2 regions of the Flavobacterium gelatinilyticum genome follow, and region 1 is predicted to be linked to the other one. Evidence: riboswitches for the same ligand, from Rfam matches in the RefSeq annotation. Region 1 holds a riboswitch; the other holds the start of a gene.
The links. A riboswitch is a leader RNA that binds a small molecule or an ion and turns the genes downstream of it on or off. The one in region 1 is predicted to bind cobalamin.
Positions count from the first base shown of each region.

Region 2: another riboswitch for cobalamin. It lies ahead of OZP11_RS24805 (TonB-dependent receptor); the one in region 1 lies ahead of OZP11_RS19170 (TonB-dependent receptor plug domain-containing protein).

Region 1 is NZ_CP114287.1:4,457,246-4,463,243, reverse strand. Features, by position in the region: gene cobT (nicotinate-nucleotide--dimethylbenzimidazole phosphoribosyltransferase) at 1-1,459, shown strand, start outside; gene OZP11_RS19180 (adenosylcobinamide-GDP ribazoletransferase) at 1,509-2,297, shown strand; gene OZP11_RS19175 (histidine phosphatase family protein) at 2,282-2,815, shown strand; cobalamin riboswitch at 2,886-3,087, shown strand; gene OZP11_RS19170 (TonB-dependent receptor plug domain-containing protein) at 3,116-4,969, shown strand; gene OZP11_RS19165 (YncE family protein) at 4,975-5,998, shown strand, end outside.
Region 2 is NZ_CP114287.1:5,812,455-5,818,452, forward strand. Features, by position in the region: gene OZP11_RS24795 (sigma-54-dependent transcriptional regulator) at 1-180, shown strand, start outside; gene OZP11_RS24800 (sensor histidine kinase) at 182-1,516, shown strand; cobalamin riboswitch at 1,630-1,831, shown strand; gene OZP11_RS24805 (TonB-dependent receptor) at 1,954-3,993, shown strand; gene OZP11_RS24810 (YncE family protein) at 3,990-5,135, shown strand; gene OZP11_RS24815 (cell surface protein) at 5,140-5,998, shown strand, end outside.

The DNA.
Region 1 (5,998 bases):
TACCGATAATCCTGAACAGAAGGAACTTTACAAATCGCTGAAACTAGAAGCTATCGAAGAGGCGCCAATCGGGCTTATTATTGCGTATGATCGTTCGGTTTTGAATCAGTTTACGATTGGTACTATCGGCAGTAATGAGGCGGTTAAATTCAGTTCAGTTTGTGCGGCCCAGAATATCTGGCTTTCGCTTACCGAACAAGGTTATGGAATGGGCTGGGTTTCGATCCTGAATTATCATCAGTTTAAAAAAATCCTCGATTTACCTGAAAATATAGAACCACTGGGTTATTTCTGCATTGGAAAACCGGCTACGAATTATGGCAGTCAGCCCATGTTGCAGCAATTGCGCTGGAAACAGAAATCGGAAGCTCCAGCTTCAACTGAAATCACCGAAATCCATAAAATAAATATTCCTGAAATTGATTTAGAACCAAAATCAAAAATCGAAAATTCCACAAATTTCAGGCAGCTTTTACAGGAAAAAATAGATTCGAAAACAAAACCCGTAGGCTCTTTGGGAACTTTGGAAACACTGGCTTACCAGATGGCAGTTGTTTTTGAAACTTTAAACCCAAAAATCACAAACCCTAATATTGTCGTTTTTGCAGCAGATCACGGAATTGCCAATCATGGTGTAAGCGATTATCCGCAGGATGTTACACGTCAAATGGTGAATAATTTTCTCGAAGGCGGTGCTGCTATAAATGTGTTCTGCAATCAAAACAATATTAATCTGTCAATTGTAGATTCGGGTGTTAATTACGATTTTCCAACGAATGCTAAATTAATTAATGCCAAAATTGCTAAAGGCACACAATCTTTCCTGCACACATCGGCAATGAGCGAAACGGAACTGCAATTTTGTTTTGACAAAGGAAAATCAATCGTCGAAAACATTGCCAAAACTGGTTCTAACTGCATTGGCTTTGGTGAAATGGGAATTGGAAATACCTCAACAGCATCTGTTTTAATGAGCCTTTTAACCAATCTGCCAATCGAAGAATGTGTTGGAAGAGGAACCGGAATCAACGATCAAAAACTTCTCGACAAACAAAATATCCTGAAAAAAGCGCTCGATAATTATTCCGGTCAGGCCGAATTAAAACAGCAGCTTGCCTATTTTGGCGGTTTTGAAATTATACAGATGGCTGGCGGCATACTCGCCGCTTTCGAAAATAAAATGCTCATTTTAATTGATGGTTTTATCTGTACTGCGGCTTTTTTAATTGCTTATAAAATAAATCCGAACATCATGAAAAATGCTGTTTTCTGTCATTGTTCTGCCGAAAAAGCGCATTTAAATTTATTGAATTATCTTGAAGCAAAACCTGTTTTAAATCTTAATCTGCGCCTGGGCGAAGGCACGGGCTGCGCGGTTGCTTTTCCGATTTTAAAATCGGCTGAAGCTTTTTTGAATGAAATGGCCAGTTTTGAAAGCGCAGGAGTTAGTAAGAAATAGCGTTCAGTTCCAGTTTTCAGTGTACAATTTAAAAACCCTTATTTTTTTGATGAAAAAACAACTCCATATATTTTTTACCTGTTTGATGTTCTACACCAGAATTCCATGTCCAAAGAACATTACTCATGATCCTGATTATCTAAACAAAGCAACGAGATATTTTCCTTTTATTGGATGGATTGTCGGGACTATTTCATTTCTTGCTTTTTATCTTTTTTCATTTTTTCTTTCAACAGAAACTGCTGTTATTTTTGCTATTGTGAGTTCTGTTTTAACCACAGGAGCTTTTCATGAAGACGGTTTTGCTGATGTATGCGACGGATTTGGAGGCGGATGGACAAAAGAAAAGATTCTGAAAATCATGAAAGACAGTGCAATTGGCGCTTACGGAGCCATTGGATTGGTCTTGCTTTTTCTTCTTAAATTTAAATTACTTTCAGAAAGTATTGCGCTTTTTGCAAATCACGATTATATACTAATTTACCTTCTATTTGTTTCTGGACATTCTTTAAGCCGTTTGGCAGCAATAAGCATAATTTTTACGCACGAATATTCAAGAGATGATGCTTCGAGTAAAAGCAAACCTATTGCAAAAAAACATACCTGGAAAGAAATTCTCGGGGCATTTCTGTTTGGTTTAATTCCTTTAACCGTTTTCTCTTATTTCGACTTAAAAATCCTTTTAGCTTTAATTCCGGTTTTTATGACACGATACTTTCTGGCAGGGTATTTCCAAAAATGGATTGACGGTTATACCGGAGACTGTCTTGGAGCAACACAACAGGTTTGCGAAGTTATGTATTACCTAAGTATTCTTTTTATATGGAAATTTATCTAGTCCGACACACCGAAACAATCTGCGAACAAGGAATCTGCTACGGACAATCGGATGTAAATATTGCAGAACCATTTGAGGAAATATTTACTAAAATTATTTCCGAACTGCCATCTGAAGCCCATATTTTCACCAGTCCGCTAAAACGTTGTGTCATTCTGGCAAAGCATATCCGGGAAAACATCAGCACTATTTCATATGAAGAAGATGAACGTTTGAAGGAAATGAATTTTGGCGACTGGGAATTGAAAAACTGGAACGAAATTCCGCCTGAAGAACTTAATCCGTGGATGGAAGATTTTGTGAATATTCCCGTTTCAAACGGTGAATCTTTTTTACAGCTGCATGAAAGAACCGGAGACTTTTTAAAAGATAAAATTTTTAAAACAAAATATCCTGTTGTTATTGTTGCACATGCCGGAATTATCAGAAGTATTTTGTGTCATCAGACTTCATTACCGCTAAAAAATGCATTTGAAAATAAAGTAAATTTCGGACAAGTTATTAAAATAAACTTCTAATTTTTTTCGTTGTTTTAAAGATTGTTGCGAAAAGTGAAACAAATTTTGAATATTCAATATTTTTAACTTTATCTTTGCAGCAAATTAAGGTTGTGTTTTTATTAAACACATTAAAAGGGAATCAAGTAAAATCTTGAGCTGTACCCGCAACTGTAAGCTTAGTTCTAAAAGAATGTTTGTTGTAACTGCAACACCACTGCTCGCCCCCAAGCGAATGGGAAGGTCAACAACAAAACGCAAGCCAGGAGACCTGCCTTTGTAACAAAATATCGAGCTCTCGGGAAAAAGAGTGTAGAAATTATGACTTTAAGAATGCGTTTTGTTTTATTGTTTCTATTGTTGTGCCAGGTAATTTGTGCGCAGAACGATTCTATTACCAAACTGAAAGAAGTTTTGGTTTCTGACACTAATCTTAAAAAATATTCTAATTCACAGTCGGTATTGCAATTGAATGATTCAGTTATCAATAAAAATGAACCTTTACTTACTAATTTATTAAATTATAATTCTTCCATTTATTTTAAAGAATATGGCAGAGGAATGCTTTCTAATGTTTCTTTTAGAGGAACAACTTCTTCTCAGACTGCTGTAATCTGGAACGGTATCAATATTAATTCTCAGATGAACGGAAGTACTGACTTTAATACCATTTCAGGTGCTGACTATAATTCTGTAAGTGTAAAAGCCGGAGGAGGAAGTGTAATTTACGGAAGTGGTGCTGTTGGAGGAACTGTACATTTAAATTCTGATTTGGCATTTTTTAATCGTTTTGAGAATAATTTAAAACTAGAATACGGAAGTTTTAACACTATTGGAATAAATTATAAAGCCAATATTGCTAATGAAAAATGGAGTGCCCAAATTGGATTCTCCCGAAACAGTTCTACAAATGATTATAAATATCTAAACCGTTATACGTGGAGAGGCGAACAGCGCTGGAATCAAAATGGCGAATATGAAATTATGACCATGAGCGCCAGTGCAGGCTATAAAATTGATACAAAAAATACGCTTAAACTTTATAGTCAGATTTCAAATACTGACCGTAACACTTCTCTTGTTACTGAAAGTGAAACAAAAAGTAAATATGTAAACGGTTTCAACCGAAATTTACTGGAATATGACGGTGACTTCGGGAAATTCAAAACCAATTTTAAAACGGCTTACATCTTCGAAAACTACCAGTATTTTGCCGATAATACAAAAGATTATTTCAGCTATGGTAAAACCGAAAACTTAATTACAAAATTAGATTTAGGATATACACTATTTAAATCAACACAAATAAACGGTATCGTAGATTACAACAGAACAAAAGGTTACGGAACAAGTTTTGGCGATCACGTCCGCGAAATCACATCTGCTTCTTTACTTGTAAAACAGGACATTGGAAACAACTGGAAAAATGAATTCGGGATCAGAAAAGAGTTTACAGACAATTATGACTCACCGGTTTTATTCTCGCTTGGGTCTGCATATCAGTTTGGCAGATTATACAATTTAAAAGTAAACGTTTCGCGAAATTTCAGAATACCAACTTATAATGATTTATACTGGAATCCGGGAGGCAATCCGGATTTAAAACCTGAAAGTTCATATCAGGCTGAAATAGGAAATGTTTTTACATTCAGAAATATTTCGCTTACACAAACTTTTTACTATATCAAACTCAAAGATATGCTGCAGTGGGTACCTGGAAGAAACGGTATTTGGTCGCCTCAGAATACGGACAGAGTAAACAGTTACGGAGCCGAAACTCTGCTAAACTGGCATACCTCTTTCGGAAAAAATCATTTGGTTTTTAATGGCTCTTATGCTTACACTGTATCTGAAGATTACGAAACTAAAAAGCAGTTGTTTTTTGTTCCGTTTAATAAAGTCACCGCTTCGGCATCGTATTCCAGAAACAAAATCACGGCTTATTATCAGTTCCTGCACAATGGCTTTGTATATACAAGGGCAGACAATAATCCTGATGAAATTATAAATGATTACACGGTTTCGAATGTGGGAATTGATTACGATTTCAAATTTCTGGATTCTTTCAAACTCGGTTTTAAGGTTCTCAATCTTTTTAATAAGGATTATGAAGGTTATGAGGACAGACCTATGCCGGGAAGTAATTTCAATATGTATTTAACTCTAAAATTTTAATAATTATGAAACTTAGTAAATTACTCTTACTAGCACTTTGTATTTCATTATTTGCCTCTTGTTCAAGTGATGATGATACTACAGAAAACAATGATGATGATGTAGTCGTAACGCCTTCAAAAGGAGATTACGAAGAAGGGTTCTTTATTTTAAATGAAGGAAGTACGGGGCAAGGAACTGTTTCATTTTCGAATGATGATTTCAGCTCATTCACAAAAGACGTTTATTCTAAAGTAAACGGAAGTGATGCATTAGGAAAATTTGCTCAAAACATATTCTTTGATGGAGATAAAGCTTATATTATTGCAGGCGGTTCTAATGTTATCAATGTGGTTAACAGATATACTTTTAAACTAATCGCAAAGGTTGACAGCGGACTGGTTAATCCCAGATATGGAGTAGTAAAAGATGGTAAAGCTTATGTAACTAATGCCAATACTTATCCTGTTTATGACGATCCAACAGCAAACCCAAATGCAAATACAGATGATTATGTTGCCATCATCAATCTGGCGACTAATACTGTAGAATCTAAAATTGATTTAAATACGACAGGAAACAGAATCGTATTAAAAGATGATAAATTATACATAACAGAGCCAAACAGCAGTGATAAATTGTCGATAGTAAATATTACGTCTAAAACATTAGAAACTCCTGTAACTGTAGGGTATTCTGCAGATTCTATGGAAGAAGAAAATGGAACTTTGTATATTTTAAGAGCACCTTATACAGGCAGAGGCGAGCTTGTTAAAGTAAAATTATCAGACAAATCTGTTTCTAAAATCACATTCCCTGAAAGTTTAGACGGAGCAGGACTTTTAGATATTTATCAAAGTAAAATTTACTATACCGCAAAAAGTTCAGTTTATGTAATGAACACAACTGCAGATGTGCCTTCAACAGATGCAATTCTAACTTCTCCGGCAGGTTATTTATACGGATTCGCTGTTCACAACGATCGTATTTTTATATCAGATGGCGGTGATTTCAAACAAGACAGTAAAGCCTATATCTACAATTTAGCCG
Region 2 (5,998 bases), 1.4 Mb from region 1:
ATTATAACACCTTATGAAGAAAATCAAGATGACATCCAGCTTTCATCTGTCGAAAAAGCGGCGGTTGAAAAAGCACTTCTAAAAAACAACAACAATATCAGTAAAACAGCCGAAGATCTTGGGCTTTCAAGAGGTTCTTTGTATAGACGCCTTGAGAAATATAATATCAATGTAAATTAAGATGTTTAAAACGTTACAAACCTACAAACTGTTGTTTCTGCGATTGTTATTCATCGTGGGCGCTATTGAACTTTCGATTTATTTCTTTAAAATCAATTTGTTATTTACAGGAATATTTGGCTGCTGCATGGTTTTTCTGCTCATTCGCGAAATGTATTTTTATGTCCGCAATTTTGTGCTCATTTACGATAAAACGATTGCTTCGATATTACAGAATGATTTTAGTTCCGATTTTTCAAAACACAAATTCAATAAAGACTGCAATGATTTGTTTGTACTGTATGAAACGCTCAAAAACAAGGATAACGAACAGGTTTCTAAAGACATTATTTACCGCTCAATTTTAAACAATATCGAAACAGGCGTTGTTATTCTGCAAAAACAGGAAACCGACTGGAATATCTTTTTAATGAATGAATATTTTTCGGATCATTTTAATGTTCCGAAGGTTTCAAAATGGAAATATCTTAAAAACCAGCTGCCGTCTTTGTGTGAGATTATCGAAAAAGATAATTTTAATGAAATCAAAACAGCAATTGAAATCAGTATCAACGAACAAAACAGGCAGACTTTTGTTCTGCAGGCTTCAAGAACCGAAATTTTCGGGAAAGAATATTTCATTATTTTATTGGATTCGATTCAAAATGTGGTAGAGAAAAAAGAAAAAGATGCCTGGATTAATCTGATGAAAGTCATTTCGCATGAACTACTCAATTCGATTACACCCATTCGTTCCATCTGCCAGAATCTGCAGGATTTGGTAGAACAGGATTCACTTTCGGCGGAAGATCTGGAAGATATTAAAAACAGCGTTGGAACCATGCTGAGACGAAGCGACCATCTGCAAAAATTTGTTGAAGGTTATCGCAAACTGGCTATGCTGCCTTCGCCTAAAAAAGAAAAAACAGAATTACAGGATTTGGTTTCAAACTGCCTTCAAGTCATGAATCCGCTCCTGCGAAAAGCAAATATTGAAGTTGTAAATGCCATATCAAATAAACTCTGGATTCAGGCAGATTCACAGCAGGCTGAGCAGGTTTTAATAAATCTACTCACAAACTCGATTAATGCGCTTGAAAACACAAACGAAAAACAAATTATAATTTCGGCGGAAGCCAGAGAAAACCGTACTTTCATTAAAATAAAAGATAACGGAAAAGGTATCGAAAAAGAAATCGAAGACAAGATTTTCCTTCCTTTTTTCACAACAAGAAACGAAGGCGCGGGGATAGGACTCACTTTGTCTAAAAACATTATCGAAGCGCACGGCGGTTATATTTCGCATAAAAATGAAAGCGGAAAAACGGTTTTTGAGATTTGTTTTATTGAAATGTAATTTTTTGTTTTCTTCTTTTGTAAAGCCTTGTAAACCCGTACAAGCTGCTTTAGCCTCATTATTAAATTTCCAAAAAAACAAGTTTTATCTTGCAGACGAGATATATGCGTTATATCTTTACCCTTGATTTTGGTCTGTTTTTTCTTCAGAAAAAATAGTTAAAAGGGAATCAGGTGTAAATCCTGAACAGACCCGCTACTGTAAGTTCTATCCAAAGTCTTTAAACAGTACTAATGCCATTGTGCGCCGTGGCGCATGAGAAGGCCGTTTAAAGATGGAACAAGTCAGGAGACTTGCCACGATCACATAGTTTAAAACTTTCGTGGTATGAAGTTGATGACAAGATTATAACCTGCCGGATTCTGGCGGGCTTACTTCTATGTTTTTGTAAAAACTGCATTCACTGAAAGTTATTTAATAATTAGTGATGTAAAGTTTTGAAGAAAACCCTTTTAGCTGTTTGTATCGTATTTATTCCTTTTTTACTTCATTCGCAGGCAGTAACAGATAGTTCGCGTGTTTTAAAAGAAGTTATTCTAAAAGGGAAACCGTATCAGGAAGTAATTCCGGTGCAAAGCCTTTCGGGCGTTCTGCTCGAAAATCTGGCAAGTCATAATGTGGCCGATGCGCTGCGTTATTTTGCCGGAACTCAAATCAAAGATTACGGTGGCTTGGGCGGACTCAAAACGGTGGACGTTCGGAATATGGGAACGCATCATGTGGGTGTTTTTTACGATGGAATCCAATTGGGAAACGCCCAGAACGGAGTAACCGATTTAGGAAAATATTCTCTTGACGATATGGAAGCGCTTACGATGTACAACGGTCAAAAGAGCGAAATTTTTCAATCTGCTAAGGATTTTGCTTCCGCTTCGGCTATTTATATGAGAACCAAACGTCCGGTTTTCATCGGAACAAAAAAATCAAACTTACGGGTTCGTTACAAAACCATGTCGATTGATTATCATGATCCTTCTTTTAGATGGGAACAAAAACTGAGCGACAAAGTCAGTATGAGTGTCAGCTCAGAATACATAAAATCAAACGGAGAATATAAATTTAGGTACAAGCGAAAAAATCAGGACGGTACCACTGCTTATGATACCACGGCAACCAGATGGAACAGCGATATTGAAGCCCTTCGCTTTGAGTCCGGCGTATACGGAAAAATAAACAAAGGAACCTGGGACGCCAAAGTGTATTATTATGATTCCGAAAGAGGAGCGCCGGGAGCTATTGTTGAGAATAAATTCCGTGACGGGTTTCGACAGTTTGATAAGAATTTCTTTGGTCAGGCCTATTTGACAAAAGATGTTTCAGACAAATATAAATTTCAGGTAAAAGGAAAATTCGCCTACGATTACACGCATTATATCGCCAGAGATACGACCAGTATTTTAGGCGAAACAGTAACCGAAGGAGCACAGTCTGATGACAGTTATTACCAGCAGGAAGTCTATTTTTCTGCCGTAAATATGTACAGCATTTTACCAGCCTGGGATGTCTCGTTGTCAACCGATTTTCAATACAATAAACTAAATGCCTCAAGAAGAGGAATTCAGACGCAGTTTTCTTTTCCGCAGCGTTATACGGCTTTGGTTTCTCTGGCAAGTTCGTACCGGTATGAAGGTTTTAAAGTTCTCGGAAACCTTCTCGCAACCCGCGTAATCGAAGAGGTAAAATACAATGCCAAAGCACCCAATAAAACCGAATTTACTCCTGCTTTATTCCTTGGCTATACGCCCTTTAAAAAATACGATTTCAACTTAAGGGCTTTTGCCAAACGTATTTTCAGAATGCCCACTTTCAACGATTTGTATTATACAATGGTTGGTTCAAGCACTTTGAGACCCGAATATATGAACCAGTACGATGTAGGTTTTACTTATAATATTCCAACAGGGAAATATTTTCTGGACAAATTTTCTATTCAGGCTGATGCCTATTATACCAACACCAAAGACAAAATTGTCGCGGCGCCAACGGGGAATTTATTCCGCTGGATGATGACCAATATGGGACAGGTAAAAGGAAAAGGAATCGAAACAGTTGTGAATATGGGAACGCATATCGACAAAGTAAATCTTTCTGCTAACCTGACGTATACTTATTCTGAAAGCCGTGATTTTACAAAATTTGTTGGTTTAGAATTGTCTTCATACGGTGATCAGATTCCGTATACACCCTGGCACAGCGGTTCGGGAATTTTAAATGCCGGTTACGAATCGTGGAATTTCAATTACAGTTTTATCTATGTGGGGAAACGCTATAACGGAAACGTTAACAATATCAAGGTAAACGAAGTACAGCCGTGGTATACGCATGATCTGGCGGTGCAGAAATCGTTTGCCTTCAGCAAATTCAAACTCAACGGAACGATCGAAGTAAACAACGCTTTTAATCAGAACTACGAGGTTATTTACAATTATCCAATGCCAGGCAGAACTTTCAAATTTATAATCAGTATCGAGTTATGAAAAGGAATATTATAAAAATAGTTTTTGGTTTTGCTGTTGCAGTTTCTTTCGTTTCATGCCGGGAAGACGAGATGGTTTTTCTTTCTTCGGATGTAAATGTGGCCGCGCCGAGAAGTGACGGAAATATTGAAGGTTTTTACCTTTTGAACGAAGGCAATATGGGCATGAACCGCGCCAGTATAGACGTTTTTAGTTATCGGACAGGAAATTACACCTCCGATGTGTACTCAGAACGTAACCCGAATGTGGTAAAAGAACTGGGCGATGTGGGCAATGACATTCAGATTTACGGAAACAAAGTCTACGCAGTAATTAATGTTTCGAATAAAGTAGAAGTGCTCGAAAAATGGACGGCAAAGCGCATTAAAAAAATTGATATTCCAAACTGCCGCTACGTAGCTTTTTATAAAGACAAAGCTTATGTGAGTTCGTATGCCGGACCGGTAGCGATTGATCCGAATGCTGAAATTGGTTTTGTTGCCGAAATTGATACGACTTCATTAGAAATAAAAAGAAAAGTAACCGTTGGGTATCAGCCGGAACAAATGGTTGTGCATAACGGAAAGCTCTACGTTGCAAATTCCGGAGGTTATCGCGTTCCAAATTACGACAGGACAATTTCGGTTATTGATTTGGAAACGTTTACAGAAATTAAAAAGATAGACGTGGGCATCAATCTGTACAGCATGGAGATTGACAGCCGCGGTGATATTTATGTGAGTTCCAGAGGTGATTATTACAATACACCTTCGAACCTGTTTGTAATTGACACGAAAACCGACGAGAAAAAAATGCAGCTCGATCTTCCGGTTCTGGGAATGTGTCTGGTTGATGATCTGCTCTATTATTACAGTGTTTCATGGAGTTACATAACCAACAAAAATGAAATTACTTACGGAATTCTGGATACACGAACGAAGAAAATAATCAGCGATAAAATCATTACAGACGGCACCGATAAAAAAATCATGATTCCGTACGGCCTTCAGGTCAATCCCGAAACCAAAGAAATCTATATAACCGATGCGCAGAATTATGTCGTAACGGGTTATATCTATTGTTTTACACCCGAAGGAAAACTGAAATGGCGAACAACTGCCGGTAACATTCCTGCGCACATTGCTTTTATAACTAAAAACTAAATATATGAAGAAACGATTTTTAAAATATTCCCAATTGGTCTTGTTCGCTTTTTTGGCGATTGCACTGGTCAATTGTTCAGGCGGCGATGATAGTCCGGAAACGGGTGGCGGCGAAACAGAAGATAATGTATATAAAACACAGCGATTTGTGATTCTGACCCTGAGCCCGAAAATTTCGGCCGGTGCAGATGCGGTTTACAGCTGGTCGGTTGAAAGTGTTTCATCTGAAAATTATGCTTTGACCAATCTGTCTTCAAAAGAAGCTTTGTTTGTGGCTGCAACCGAAGGAACGTACAAATTCAAAGTGGTTATTACAGATAAAGGAACTTCGGAGACAGAAGAAATTACGGTTTCTGTTTCGGCGGAAGCCAAAGAACTAAAAAGTTATATCTCGAAGGTTATTGAATTTAAACCTGCTCCGGGACAATTTGTAAATGATCTTCCGGTGGCAAATGACGGTGATAGTGCCGACAGGGTTTTGTCGAGAACGAATATGTATCTGGCTAAGAAAAATGCCGATATGATTTCGCTTGGTGCATTTGGCGGTTATGTGGTTTTTGGTTTTGACCACAGTATTGTCAATATCAAAGGAAAAAGAGATTTCAGGGTTTTGGGTAATGCTTTTTGGGCAGAAGCGAACCCGAATCCAGATGCCGAAATGCGCGGCGGAAGCAGTGAAGCCGGCGTGATTATGGTTTCATACGATAAAAACAAAAACGGACTTCCGGATGATGAATGGTATGAAATTGAAGGTGCAGGACACAATATGGAAAAAACGATCCGCAATTACGAAATAACCTATTTCCGACCTGATCCTAATAAAGTTCCGGTTCCGGGAGGCGGGACAGGAACAGTTATTTTTA